2 regions of the Paenibacillus sp. FSL R7-0189 genome follow, and region 1 is predicted to be linked to the other one. Evidence: a T-box and tRNA genes for the amino acid it is inferred to sense, from the RefSeq annotation. Region 1 holds a T-box; the other holds one or more tRNA genes.
The links. A T-box is a leader RNA that pairs with one kind of tRNA and senses whether it is charged. The one in region 1 lies ahead of metG (methionine--tRNA ligase), so its partner is inferred to be a tRNA-Met.
Positions count from the first base shown of each region.

Region 2: it has a tRNA-Met gene. The T-box ahead of metG (methionine--tRNA ligase) is inferred to sense a tRNA for this amino acid. The anticodon was not compared.

Region 1 covers NZ_CP150223.1:4,512,201-4,518,836, reverse strand. Annotated here, with positions in the region: gene MKY63_RS19545 (metal ABC transporter ATP-binding protein) at 1-666, opposite strand, end outside; gene MKY63_RS19540 (zinc ABC transporter substrate-binding protein) at 701-1,699, opposite strand; gene metG (methionine--tRNA ligase) at 1,899-3,911, opposite strand; T-box leader at 3,959-4,219, opposite strand; gene yidD (membrane protein insertion efficiency factor YidD) at 4,260-4,523, opposite strand; gene MKY63_RS19525 (transcriptional repressor) at 4,526-4,987, opposite strand; gene MKY63_RS19520 (stalk domain-containing protein) at 5,208-6,636, opposite strand, start outside.
Region 2 covers NZ_CP150223.1:3,336,077-3,342,712, reverse strand. Annotated here, with positions in the region: gene MKY63_RS14625 (ABC transporter ATP-binding protein) at 1-509, opposite strand, end outside; gene MKY63_RS14620 (BMP family ABC transporter substrate-binding protein) at 627-1,766, opposite strand; gene MKY63_RS14615 (AraC family transcriptional regulator) at 2,096-2,851, shown strand; tRNA gene MKY63_RS14610 (tRNA-Leu) at 2,989-3,067, opposite strand; tRNA gene MKY63_RS14605 (tRNA-Cys) at 3,082-3,155, opposite strand; tRNA gene MKY63_RS14600 (tRNA-Gly) at 3,166-3,240, opposite strand; tRNA gene MKY63_RS14595 (tRNA-Gln) at 3,247-3,321, opposite strand; tRNA gene MKY63_RS14590 (tRNA-His) at 3,340-3,415, opposite strand; tRNA gene MKY63_RS14585 (tRNA-His) at 3,459-3,534, opposite strand; tRNA gene MKY63_RS14580 (tRNA-Trp) at 3,558-3,631, opposite strand; tRNA gene MKY63_RS14575 (tRNA-Tyr) at 3,638-3,723, opposite strand; tRNA gene MKY63_RS14570 (tRNA-Thr) at 3,729-3,804, opposite strand; tRNA gene MKY63_RS14565 (tRNA-Phe) at 3,833-3,908, opposite strand; tRNA gene MKY63_RS14560 (tRNA-Asp) at 3,919-3,996, opposite strand; tRNA gene MKY63_RS14555 (tRNA-Met) at 4,022-4,098, opposite strand; tRNA gene MKY63_RS14550 (tRNA-Val) at 4,116-4,191, opposite strand; tRNA gene MKY63_RS14545 (tRNA-Glu) at 4,247-4,321, opposite strand; tRNA gene MKY63_RS14540 (tRNA-Ser) at 4,340-4,432, opposite strand; tRNA gene MKY63_RS14535 (tRNA-Asn) at 4,436-4,511, opposite strand; rRNA gene MKY63_RS14530 (23S ribosomal RNA) at 4,573-6,636, opposite strand, start outside.

The DNA.
Region 1 (6,636 bases):
TGTCTGCACGGGCTCATGACCTAAATAATTTTTAATCATGTCGATATCATGCGACACCATCAGGAAGGTCATATGATGATGAGCATGCATATGCGTAATTAATTCAAAGAATCCCGCTTGTGATTCGGCATCAATACCCACCGTAGGTTCGTCCAAAATCAGCAGGTCAGGATGGTTAATCAGCGCCCGAGCCAGAAAAACACGCTGCTGCTGACCGCCTGACAGCTGGCCTACTCTTTTCTCCGCAATATCTTGTATCCGCATGACTTCAAGTGCATCCTCACATTGACGATGCTGAGCCTTAGATACTCTGCGGATCAGATTCTTGTTATTATATAGACCTGACAGAACTACTTCACGCACCGTTGCTGGAAACAATGGGTTGAAGGCATTTTTTTGCGGAACATATCCGATCCGTTCCCAGTCTTTAAACTTGCGGACAGGCGTTCCGAATAATTTAATTTCACCACTGCTCGCCGGAAGCAAGCCGACGATCATTTTCATCAATGTTGTTTTACCAGCACCATTAGAACCAATGATACCAAGGAAATCTCGTTCTCTTACACTATAGTTAAGATTCGATATCACCTTCTGTTCCCCATATGAAAAAGAAAGATCCTGTATATCGATGATATGCTGATGGCAGTCCAAGGATACCGATTGCATGCTTAAGTACCGCCTTTCCCTTATACTTTCCTTATTATTGTAAGGCCATAATCAGATTTTGCAAATTTTTCTCCATCAGAGTGAAGTAATTATCTCCGTTCTTCTCTTGCTCCGCAGTAAGTCCCTCTACCGGATTAAGCACCATAGTGGAAACGCCCGCTTCGGCTGCAAGTGTCTTAGCCAGTTTATCGGAGACAAGCTCTTCAAAAAAGATATACTTAATACCTTCATCTTTTACCATTTTCGCAAGCTTCACTAAATCCTGTCCGCGCGGCTCGGCGTCCGGCGAAAGTCCCATAATCGCATGCTGATCCAATCCATAATCACGGGCAAGGTAAGAGAAAGCCTGATGTGATACTACGATCTTATGGTTGGGCAGCTTAGCAAGCTCCTCTTTGAATTTACTATCTAATGCCTGCAGACGTTCAGCAAGCTTATTGTAACGCTCTTCATAACCTTCTTTATGCTCAGGATCCACGGACTGAAGGCTTTCTTTAATATTCTGAGCCATAGTAATGGCTGATTTTGGACTTACCCAAGTATGCGGGTCCGTATGCAGGCTGTCTCCTGAGGCATTACTGTTATGATCCGTATCCTCATTTTGATGAGACTCTTCCTCACTTGCCCCATGATCATGCCCGTCATCTTCATCGGTCATGATATAATCAATACCTTGGCTTACTTCAACCGCCTTAACTTTACTGCTGCTATCAAGGCCTTTTAAAAAGTTAGGGACCCAGCCTTCTAAGCCTGCACCGTTATATAGAAATAGCTGTGCCTTAGAAGTGTTGATAATGTCTTGACTGCGCGGTGTCCAATCATGTGGCTCCACACCCACTGGAAGCAGGTTAATAGCATTGATATCTTCCCCGCCAATCTCCTTAGCAAACTCGTAAATAGGATAAAAGGTTGTAACTACATTTACTTTCCCTTCAACTATACTTCCACTGCTCTTAGGTCCGCATGCACTTAGTGTAAATACCAGTACCAGTGCAAGGACGAGCAAACTTATACGCGATTTCATTGCTGCCATTATATTGATCTACCCCTCAAATCGTAAATTTTACTATTAGTAGTATAATAGTAATCGTTACGATAAGTCAACAAAGTATCCAAAAAGAAACGGCAATATCGCCTTTAATAAAAAAGGAATGTTCCCTCAGCCAACCCGGCTGAAGAAGCATTCCCTTGATCAAACAACCTCATTAAAAAATTTCTGCAACAGTATTGTCTTATTTCACTACTGCTCCGTTTGGCATGCTGTCCGGCACGGTAGCGATCGTTAGCTGGTCACCTTTAGAAGCCGCCAAAATCATCCCTTGGGACAACTCCCCACGTAGCTTCACTGGCTTAAGGTTTACGATACAGATCACTTTACGTCCTACCAGCTCTTCCGGTGTATAGAATTTCGCGATACCAGAAACCACTTGCCGTTGCTCATAACCCAGATCCAGTTGCAGCTTCAGCAGCTTGTCAGCTTTTTTCACTGGCTCTGCAGCAATAACTTGAGCAACACGCAGCTCTGCTTTAGCGAAATCGTCAATGCCGATTTCCTCTTTATGCTCTTCCACTGGCTCGGAGTCCGCAGCAGCAGGAGCAGCCGCTTCCGCCACTTCAGCCGCAGCTTTGCCAGCGCCCATAGCCTCGGCAATATAAGCTACCTCTTGCTCCACATCCAGACGCGGGAAGATTGGATTGCCTTTCACCAGCTTTGTTCCCGCCGGAATCAGGCCAAAAGTCTTACCGCTATCCCAAGTCGTTAACTCACCAGGCTCAATACCCAGCTGTTCCCAGATCTTCGCTGGTGTTTGTGTCAAGAACGGCTGCAGCAGGATTGAAGCAGTACGCAGACCTTCCACAAGATGTCTCATCACAGAAGCCAACTCGGCAGTTCTATTTTCATCTTTGGCAAGTACCCAAGGTTGGGTCTCATCGATATATTTGTTGGTGCGGCTAATGAATGTTCCGATAGCTGTCAGCGCCACGGAGAACTCCATTTTTTCCATAGCTTCTTCTACTTTGGCATAAGTATTCTCAGCTGCAGCTTGAAGCTCACCATCAAATGCTGTTACATTCCCGTCATATGCCGGAATCTCGCCTGCAAAATACTTTTCAACCATAGCCCCTGTACGGTTCAACAGGTTACCAAGGTCGTTGGCAAGGTCATAGTTAACCCGGTCTATAAAGCTTTCCGGTGTGAACGTGCCATCAGAACCAAACGGTACTTCGCGCAGCAGGTAATATCGTAATGCATCCAAGCCATAACGATCAATCAGTGTCACAGGATCAACTACGTTACCTTTAGATTTCGACATTTTTCCATCTTTCATGAGCAACCAGCCATGGGCAAATACCTTTTTCGGAAGGGGTTCACCAAGCGCCATCAGAATGATCGGCCAGTAAATTGTATGGAAACGAACAATTTCTTTACCAACGATGTGTACATCCGCGGGCCAGAACTTGTCATACAAGGTGCGATCCTCGGAACCATAACCCAGAGCAGTAATATAGTTAGTCAAAGCATCAATCCACACGTACACGACATGCTTCTCGTCGCCCTTAACTTTTACACCCCAATCAAAGGTTGTGCGGGAAACTGCCAGGTCTTCCAGTCCGGGCTTGATGAAATTGTTAATCATTTCGTTCTTACGGGATTCCGGCAAAATAAACTCTGGATTCTCCTCGTAAAATTGCAGTAACCGATCCGCATATTTACTCATCCGGAAGAAATAACTTGCTTCCTTCACCAGCTCAACCGGGTGGCCGCTGTCTGGGCTTTTTGCACCAGTAATCACACCGTTATCATCACGCACAATATCAACTAATTGCGTTTCTGTGTAAAAGGTTTCATCTGGGATACTATACCAGCCCTCATATTCACCTTTATAGATATCTCCTTGCTGCAGCAACCGATCAAAAATATCCTGTACCACTTTTTTATGACGCTCTTCCGTAGTACGGATGAAGTCATCGTTCGAAATGTCCAGCTTGCGCCATAGCTCCTTAATACCAACAACAATGTCGTCTACGAACTGCTGAGGGGTCTTTCCTGCTTCCTCTGCCTTCCGCTCAATCTTTTGTCCATGTTCGTCTGTACCGGTTAGATAACGCACTTCGTAGCCGCGCAGACGTTTGTAACGGGCCATTGCGTCTCCTGCCACGGTTGAATAAGCATGTCCGATATGTAGCTTGTCACTCGGATAATAAATTGGTGTCGTTAGGTAAAACGTTTTTTTCTCACTCATTCGGTAATCATCCTTTCTTATTAAAAAACAAAAAACTCCCGTCCCCATAATGGGGCGAGAGTATAACTCACGCGATACCACCCAAATTTCCTGTCTCTTCACAGAGCACAGGCTTCGCCAGTTCCCTCGCGGGAACTGTCCATTAACGCTGGATCACGCTGTTATCTTACGTGAACCTCAATTGCAGTCCCCGCTCGAACACAGTTCCTCCCGGACCATATTCAATCTAACGCTCCATACCGGCTTTCAGCACATTCCGGCTCTCTGTAATGGACGTAACGATTTACTTATCCGTTCTTCGGAATTCATACTATTACTTGTGAATATACCCAAAGGTAAGGCACCATGTCAAGTCGCAGGGGCAGAATCCTTCTCAGCAGATTCATCTTGAAGCGGCGGCACAGGATCAAGTCCTCCAGGATGAAAGGGATGACATCTGGCAATCCGCTTAGCTGCAAGCCATGAGCCTTTCAGTGGACCATGGACTTCAATGGCTTCCAAGGCATAGGCAGAGCAGGTTGGATAGAAGCGACAGGTTGCTGGTTTAATAGGGGAAATGTACCTGCGGTACACCCGAATAGGCGCCTGAATCGTTCTGCGTAGGGTCACCATTTCTAAAGTCCCTTTTGTTTATCTGATGCTGCAACTAGTTCTTCTTCCCGGTTCTCTTCACATTCTTTGCAATAACCGAACACCTCAAATTTATGCTTGACTACCCGGAATTGATCGGGTGTATCCGTTAAATTCATCGGGCAGAAATTAATCGGGTAGGTCTTTTGGCATTGAAGGCAGATCATATGATGGTGATGATCCTGATGATTGCAGCTTCCCTTGAACTTCACTCCGTCTTCAAAGACAATCTGTTCAAGCACACCAAGCTCTTCCATTACACGAAGATTGCGGTACACCGTATCAAAGCTAAGCCCGCTATACTTGCGGCCCATATGCTCATATACATCCTTCGCTGACAAATATCCCTTATTCTCGCCGAATAACTGGGCAAGCGTTTTGCGTTGGTCGGTGATTCGCAGTCCTTGCCCCGACATGACTTCTAATATTTGTTCTGTCGACAGCATACGCTCATCTCCCATAAGATCAGTTCATTTATATTTCACTCTCTTAATAATGCCCCAAAATAAATGCCCCGTCAATGAAGCACAATGAAGCACCCCTACATAACCAATGAATTATTATATTTAAACAAAAGCCCGGCTGCGTATTCCTTTACGGAATATTCAGCCGGGCCTTTATTGTAGATAATTCCCCAATAGAGCTTATAGGGATATTCCTATTCTGTTATTTCTTTGCTGGAAGTGGAGTGATGAGGAAATTGACCGGCAAGTTACTGCCTGAAGCTGCTGTGAACAAAATCTCCACACTGCCGCCATACTCACCACTACGATAAACCACACTGTTCATATCAGCATTAGCAAGACTTCCCACGCTTGGCATATGCACGATTTGATTATTAACCATAACCGGCCCCATATAGTTACCGCCACGTGGATTAAACGTAATCAAGGAGTTTGGTGCAACATTTTCGAATCTGATCTTGTATAATACCCCGAAATTACCGGCATTGGATGCTTCCGTACCTGCCATTGGGTCTACGCCAGCCAGGTTCTTATCACTGGAATTATCGCCTAGCAGAAGTTTTGCAGGGGTTTTTCCTACCTCATCGGTAACCGTGATAATACGAGTAGAATCTTCGTAAGTTCCCCGATTATGCACTCCGTCTTGATCCAGAACTGGAAGTGTTGGAAGTGTAGTCAGTGGATCTTTATTCGCATCAATTAACATGACATTATAATCGATTGGATAATCACTAAATAAGTCCGCTTGCAGTGAAACAATTTCACTTGGTTTCATCGCAATTTGGTTTAGATCCGTCAGAATTGAGACGCTTTCCCCGGGTTGCAGAACAATCGTTTTATAATGCTCATTTGTAAGCATAGATTTCCAATAACGTTCTACAGACATTTTACCTGTACCTTCAGGATATGTGCTTGGGCCTGCAAAGCCAACATATTCTGTTGTAAGCGTAGTTGGGTAAAGATTGTTATTCGTAGCAATCACATACACTTTAGCTTTAATATTCAGGTTATTCTTGTGGTGAATCAAGAAGCGGGTTTTACCTAATGAAGTCTCACGGTAAGTAACACCTTCTGTATACACCGTTTCTGGGCTGTTGCTGCGAATTAGTTTATAAGGCTCGGAAGAAAGATTATAAGCTACTTGCTGCCAAGTAGGAACCATCGATCCATCGATGCTAAACACACTGCCCGGAGATGCAAATAATCTGTTGAAATCTTCTTTACTGTACAAGATTTCATCCGAAATATTAACGGTTTTCTCAAAGGTACTGATCGCGCCATGTGAATCTTTTACTTGGACAGCAATTGTCGCTGGACCCGGAGTAAAGAAAGCTTCTGCTTTGTTCGTCCAAGTTACGGTAATTTCATCACCATCAGGATCGTTACTTAGATCGGTATAAGTAATCATTTCACCCATCTTATATGAATCCTTGTCTGTAGTGAAATTAGCAACTGGAGGTGTATTAGGTTTAAGCACTGTGATGGTCATGGAGTAAGGATCACTCCACTGTTGATTCGCATCCATTACGGAATAGGTTACTACATAATATCCTGGTTGATCATAGATATCCTGCTTGTTACCTCCCCAGCTTTCATCCACAATAGCTACACCATTTGGTGACGAGCTGGAG
Region 2 (6,636 bases), 1.2 Mb from region 1:
GTCGGCTCATCAAGCACCAGAATTTTCGCACCACGCAGCAGCGCCTTAAGAATCTCAACCTTTTGCTTCATCCCAACTGTAAGATCCTCTACTTTTGCTTTAGGATCCACGGCCAGATTGTATTTCCTTGCGGTCTCTTCCGTCATGCGCACAGCCTCGGCATAATTAATGCCAACTCCTCTGCGCGGCTCCATACCCAGCACCATATTCTCTGCCACCGTAAACGAAGGTACCAACATGAAATGCTGGTGGACCATGCCGATGCCTCTATCAATGGCGTCCTGAGCGGATTGCAGCTTCACTTTTTCACCCTTGATATAGATCTCGCCTTCACTTGGCTCTTCCATGCCGAACATAATTTTCATTAAAGTCGATTTACCAGCACCGTTCTCACCTGCAATCGCATGTATTTCTCCCTCACGTAAAGAAAAATGCACGTCTTTATTTGCAACGACGCCATTGGGATATACCTTGGTAATTCCCCGCATTTCCAGCAGAGCTTTGTACATAGGTCTCAACGCCTTTCAACTTGGAGGTCTGCAAAAATATACAGCTGGAATTCCCCTGACTAGAAGAATCTCCAACTGTAGGTTTATCTCTATAGAGCTGATCTTAAGATTTAAAGCTTAAGGCTTAACTGCGTTACGAATAGCTTCTACCTCTGCAGTTTCCATCCCCATCGCATTATCCACTTTAATTTCTTTATTGATCAGCTTTTGCTTCACTTCTTCAACCTTGGCCTGAAGATCAGCCGGGAATACATTTTTATAAATATCATTCTCAGCAATACCTACACCATCATCTACAAAGCTCAACACATCACGTTTGCCCATTTCTAGCGTACCCTCTTGCAATCTCTTCACTGCACCTAGAATAGCCGTATCAATCTTTTTAATAGATGAAGTAACGATTAGATTTGCTTTTTCACTATCCGTATCGTTAATCAACATTGCCTGATCGGAGTCTACACCGATTGCATATTTTTTCTTCTCTTTAGCTGCGTCAAAGATCCCAAGACCTGTACCCCCAGCCACGTTAAAAATAACATCCACACCGGAGTTATATTGAATTAGAGACAGTTCCTTACCTTTTGCCGGGTTAACAAAATCACCAGCGTACGACACAGCCACTTTTACATCAGGATCAACATACTGAGCACCTTGAATGTAGCCGACCAAGAAAGCATTAATCCCCGGAATATCCATACCGCCCACAAACCCAATCACATTCTCAGGGGTAGCATTCGGCATATCCGATTGTGTAGCTAATGCTGCTACGGCACCTGCCAAGAAAGATACTTCATTTGTCGCATAAGACATGTTGTACATGTTATCTGGTGCTTCATCGATGTCGGTATCATAATTAATGAATTTTTTGTCTGGATACAATTCTGCCGTTGCATTAAACATCTCTGTAATTTCAGAACCGCCAGAAATAATTACATCCCAATCCTCGGAAGCGATATCGTTAAATGTAGGCTCCCATTTCGTTTTATCAACGCCCATTTCAACAACCTTTGTTACTGCACCTAGTTCATTCTTAACCTTTTGCAAGCCGTTATTAGCGGAATCAAAAAATGATTTATCCCCAAGTGTCCCCGGAATCAGCAATACAACCTTGAGTTTATCCCCTGAACCTTTTTCTCCACCCTCAGCAGCGTTTGATCCAGTATTCGCAGAAGAACCGTTATTGGACGTGTTATTCCCACATGCTGTGACCAGAACCATCACCATTAATAACAACAAAGAAAGAACTTTTTTATTCATTACTCTATTCCACCCCTAATTTTAGTTGGTTAGTAATCCGGCAGAATCCCCATCTTCACCCATTGTATAATTCACGGTTCAAATGGAAATTCTCTTTTTTCCAAATAAAGTATCATTAAAAGTAATAAATTTAACGTTTAGGCTCAAAAATAGCAATAAAAATACCATTATTATTAATAATCCGCTTTATTTCCGAACGAGATGGCCAGTCAGGTTGCGAACTTTCGGATTTATTGATACGATCATAACAAATATTATTAAAAATAATTATATGATTTCGGTCATAGTTTTGTACGATTCGGCTAAAACATAAGTATTGGAGGATCATCATGGATCGTGTTCTATATATTGTAAGTGCCACACATGAGCTAAATACTTATATCCCTCCACACCAGCATGAATGCTACGAACTGGTCTATTATTTACAGGGGGTAGGGACAACCAATGTTGGCCCACGAAGTTACCATTTTCGCTCCTCTTCTTTCGCGCTTGTGCCACCCAATCATAAACATGACGAGCACCACCGTGAGGATGCAAATGTATTATTTGTAGGCTTCCACTCGGTACACCCTAATATGAGTAATCTGCTCGGCGTATATGAAGATGATAAAGATCAGACCGTTCTTCAAATCCTGCTGCGAATGAAAGCAGAGTTTACACGTAAGCAAGACGGATTCTCTGAGCTTCTAAACCTACAAATGAGCGAGATTACCGTCCATCTTATGAGGCTTCTTAGTGCCTCTGGATATCAATCCCCAACAGAAGATCGAGTACAATATGTCCTTAATTATATGAATGAGCATTATCGCCATAAATTGTCCGTCGAAACACTATCAGAAATGTCCGGATATAGCTACGATCGTTTTCGCCATCTATTTAAAGAACGTTTCGGGTCCTCACCCCTGCGGTATTTGCTGTTAAAACGCCTGGAGTATGCAAAATCTCTATTACGTCATACTCAGATGCAAATCTCTGAAGTATCTGCTGCTGCAGGTTTTGTGAACGATGCCCAATTCTGCAATATGTTTAAACGAGAAATAGGTCATACCCCGCGAGCATTCCGCATTAATAATCAATCAGGTTAATCACTAATCAGATTAAAAAAAGCCGTTGAAATAGAGAAACTCCTCTATTCAACGGCTTAATCCTGTAAAACTAAGAACATAAAGAAAAAAGGTTAGTAAGATTGCTTATAAAAGCAATCTTACTAACCTTTTTAAGATACCGGCGAGAGGACTCGAACCTCCACGGTTTCCCACTCGATTTTGAGTCGAGCGCGTCTGCCATTCCGCCACGCCGGCACATATGAACTAAATGGAGGCGCCACCCAGATTTGAACTGGGGATAAAGCTTTTGCAGAGCTTTGCCTTACCACTTGGCTATGGCGCCATGTAAATTTTGGAGCGGACGACGGGAATCGAACCCGCGACCCTCGCCTTGGCAAGGCGATGCTCTACCGCTGAGCCACGTCCGCATAAAATGGCTGGGGATATAGGATTCGAACCTATGAGTGACGGAGTCAAAGTCCGTTGCCTTACCGCTTGGCTAATCCCCAATAACATTTTAAAGTAAATGGGGCGACTGATGGGTCTCGAACCCACGAATGCCGGAACCACAATCCGGTGCGTTAACCCCTTCGCCACAGTCGCCATATTAAGTTGATATTGTCGCCATTATTCATTTTAAAGAAAATGGGGCGGCCGATGGGTCTCGAACCCACGAATGCCGGAACCACAATCCGGTGCGTTAACCCCTTCGCCACGGCCGCCATATTAAACTTTAGAAAAAACTTGGCAGGGGCAGCAGGAATTGAACCCACACCAACGGTTTTGGAGACCGTTGTTCTACCTTTAAACTATGCCCCTAAAAACTGGTGGAGGATGATGGATTCGAACCACCGAACACTTACGTGAGCAGATTTACAGTCTGATGCGTTTGGCCACTTCGCTAATCCTCCAAGGATGGTGCCGGCGAGAGGACTTGAACCCCCAACCTACTGATTACAAGTCAGTTGCTCTACCAATTGAGCTACACCGGCATGGCACTCATTCTTTTGTGATGATAAATGGTGGCTCGGGACGGAATCGAACCGCCGACACGAGGATTTTCAGTCCTCTGCTCTACCGACTGAGCTACCGAGCCATGATGAAAATGGCGGAACCGACGGGATTCGAACCCGCGATCTCCTGCGTGACAGGCAGGCATGTTAGGCCAACTACACCACGGTTCCAAAAGATATAATTGCTTAAGTTAATTGGTTGCGGGGGCAGGATTTGAACCTGCGGCCTTCGGGTTATGAGCCCGACGAGCTACCGGGCTGCTCCACCCCGCGTCAGTAAAAATATGTTATGGTGGAGGCTGAGGGGATCGAACCCCCGACCCTCTGCTTGTAAGGCAGATGCTCTCCCAGCTGAGCTAAGCCTCCATAAACAACAATTGTTATTGTACCAAAGTCCACTAGGATAAATCAAGTGAAAATTTGGTGACCCGTATGGGATTCGAACCCATGTTACCTCCGTGAAAGGGAGGTGTCTTAACCCCTTGACCAACGGGCCATACTAATTAAAAATTTGTGGCGGAGAGAGAGGGATTCGAACCCTCGAGACGCTTGTGGCGCCTACACGATTTCCAATCGTGCTCCTTCGGCCAAACTCGGACACCTCTCCATATGGCTCCCCGAACAGGACTCGAACCTGTGACAACTCGATTAACAGTCGAGTGCTCTACCAACTGAGCTATCAGGGAATATTCATACCAGGCTTAATCGCCTGAAAACTGAATCCGAAACGAATCTGCATTCTAAGTATAGGATAAGCCCTCGACCGATTAGTATTGGTCAGCTCCATGCATTGCTGCACTTCCACCTCCAACCTATCTACCTCGTCGTCTTCAAGGGGTCTTACTAATTGGGAAATCTCATCTTGAGGGGGGCTTCACGCTTAGATGCTTTCAGCGCTTATCCCGTCCGTACGTAGCTACCCAGCCATGCTCCTGGCGGAACAACTGGTGCACCAGCGGTACGTCCATCCCGGTCCTCTCGTACTAAGGACAGCTCCTCTCAAATTTCCTGCGCCCACGACAGATAGGGACCGAACTGTCTCACGACGTTCTGAACCCAGCTCGCGTACCGCTTTAATGGGCGAACAGCCCAACCCTTGGGACCTACTTCAGCCCCAGGATGCGATGAGCCGACATCGAGGTGCCAAACCTCCCCGTCGATGTGGACTCTTGGGGGAGATAAGCCTGTTATCCCCAGGGTAGCTTTTATCCGTTGAGCGATGGCCCTTCCATGCGGTACCACCGGATCACTAAGTCCGACTTTCGTCCCTGCTCGACTTGTAGGTCTCGCAGTCAAGCTCCCTTATGCCTTTGCACTCTGCGAATGATTTCCAACCATTCTGAGGGAACCTTGGAACGCCTCCGTTACTCTTTAGGAGGCGACCGCCCCAGTCAAACTGCCCGCCTGACACGGTCCCCGTACCCGATTAGGGCACTAGGTTAGAACCTAGATACGATCAGGGTGGTATCCCAACGGCGCCTCCACCGAAGCTTGCGCTCCGATTTCTACGGCTCCCACCTATCCTGTACAGATCGTACCCAAATTCAATATCAAGCTGCAGTAAAGCTCCATGGGGTCTTTCCGTCTTGTCGCGGGTAACCTGCATCTTCACAGGTATTAAAATTTCACCGGATCTCTCGTTGAGACAGCGCCCAAGTCGTTACGCCATTCGTGCGGGTCAGAATTTACCTGACAAGGAATTTCGCTACCTTAGGACCGTTATAGTTACGGCCGCCGTTTACTGGGGCTTCGGTTCATAGCTTCGGGTTACCCCTAACCACTCCCCTTAACCTTCCAGCACCGGGCAGGCGTCAGCCCGTATACTTCGCCTTGCGGCTTCGCACAGACCTGTGTTTTTGCTAAACAGTCGCTTGGGCCTTTTCACTGCGGCCCCCTCGTGCTATTCACACTACCGGGGCACCCCTTCTCCCGAAGTTACGGGGTCATTTTGCCGAGTTCCTTAACGAGAGTTCTTCCGCGCGCCTTAGAATTCTCTTCTCGCCTACCTGTGTCGGTTTGCGGTACGGGCACCTTCTCCTGGCTAGAGGCTTTTCTTGGCAGTGTGAGATCATGACCTTCGCTACTATAATTTTCGCTCCCCATCACAGCCCAGCCTTAATGATGTGCGGATTTGCCTACACATCAGCCTCACTGCTTAGACGGACATCCATCAGTCCGCGTCACTACCCTCCTGCGTCACCCCATCGCTCATAGCGGATTACGGTGGTACAGTAATTTCAAACTGTTGTCCTTCGACTACGCCTTTCGGCCTCGCCTTAGGTCCCGACTTACCCTGAGCGGACGAGCCTTCCTCAGGAAACCTTGGGCTTTCGGCGGATCAGATTCTCACTGATCTTTTCGTTACTCATACCGGCATTCTCACTTGTGTAGTGTCCAGCGCTCTTTTCAGTACACCTTCAACCCCTACACAACGCTCCCCTACCCCAGATACATAGTATCTAGCCATAGCTTCGGTGGTGTGTTTAGCCCCGTTACATTTTCGGCGCAGAGTCACTCGACCAGTGAGCTATTACGCACTCTTTCAATGGTGGCTGCTTCTAAGCCAACATCCTGGTTGTCTGTGCAACTCCACATCCTTTCCCACTTAACACACACTTGGGGACCTTAGCTGATGGTCTGGGCTGTTTCCCTTTTGACAATGGATCTTAGCACTCACTGTCTGACTCCCGGCAATAAGTATATGGCATTCGGAGTTTGACTGAGCTTGGTAATCCTTGCGGACCCCGCACCCAATCAGTGCTCTACCTCCACTACTCTTATACCGAGGCTAGCCCTAAAGCTATTTCGGGG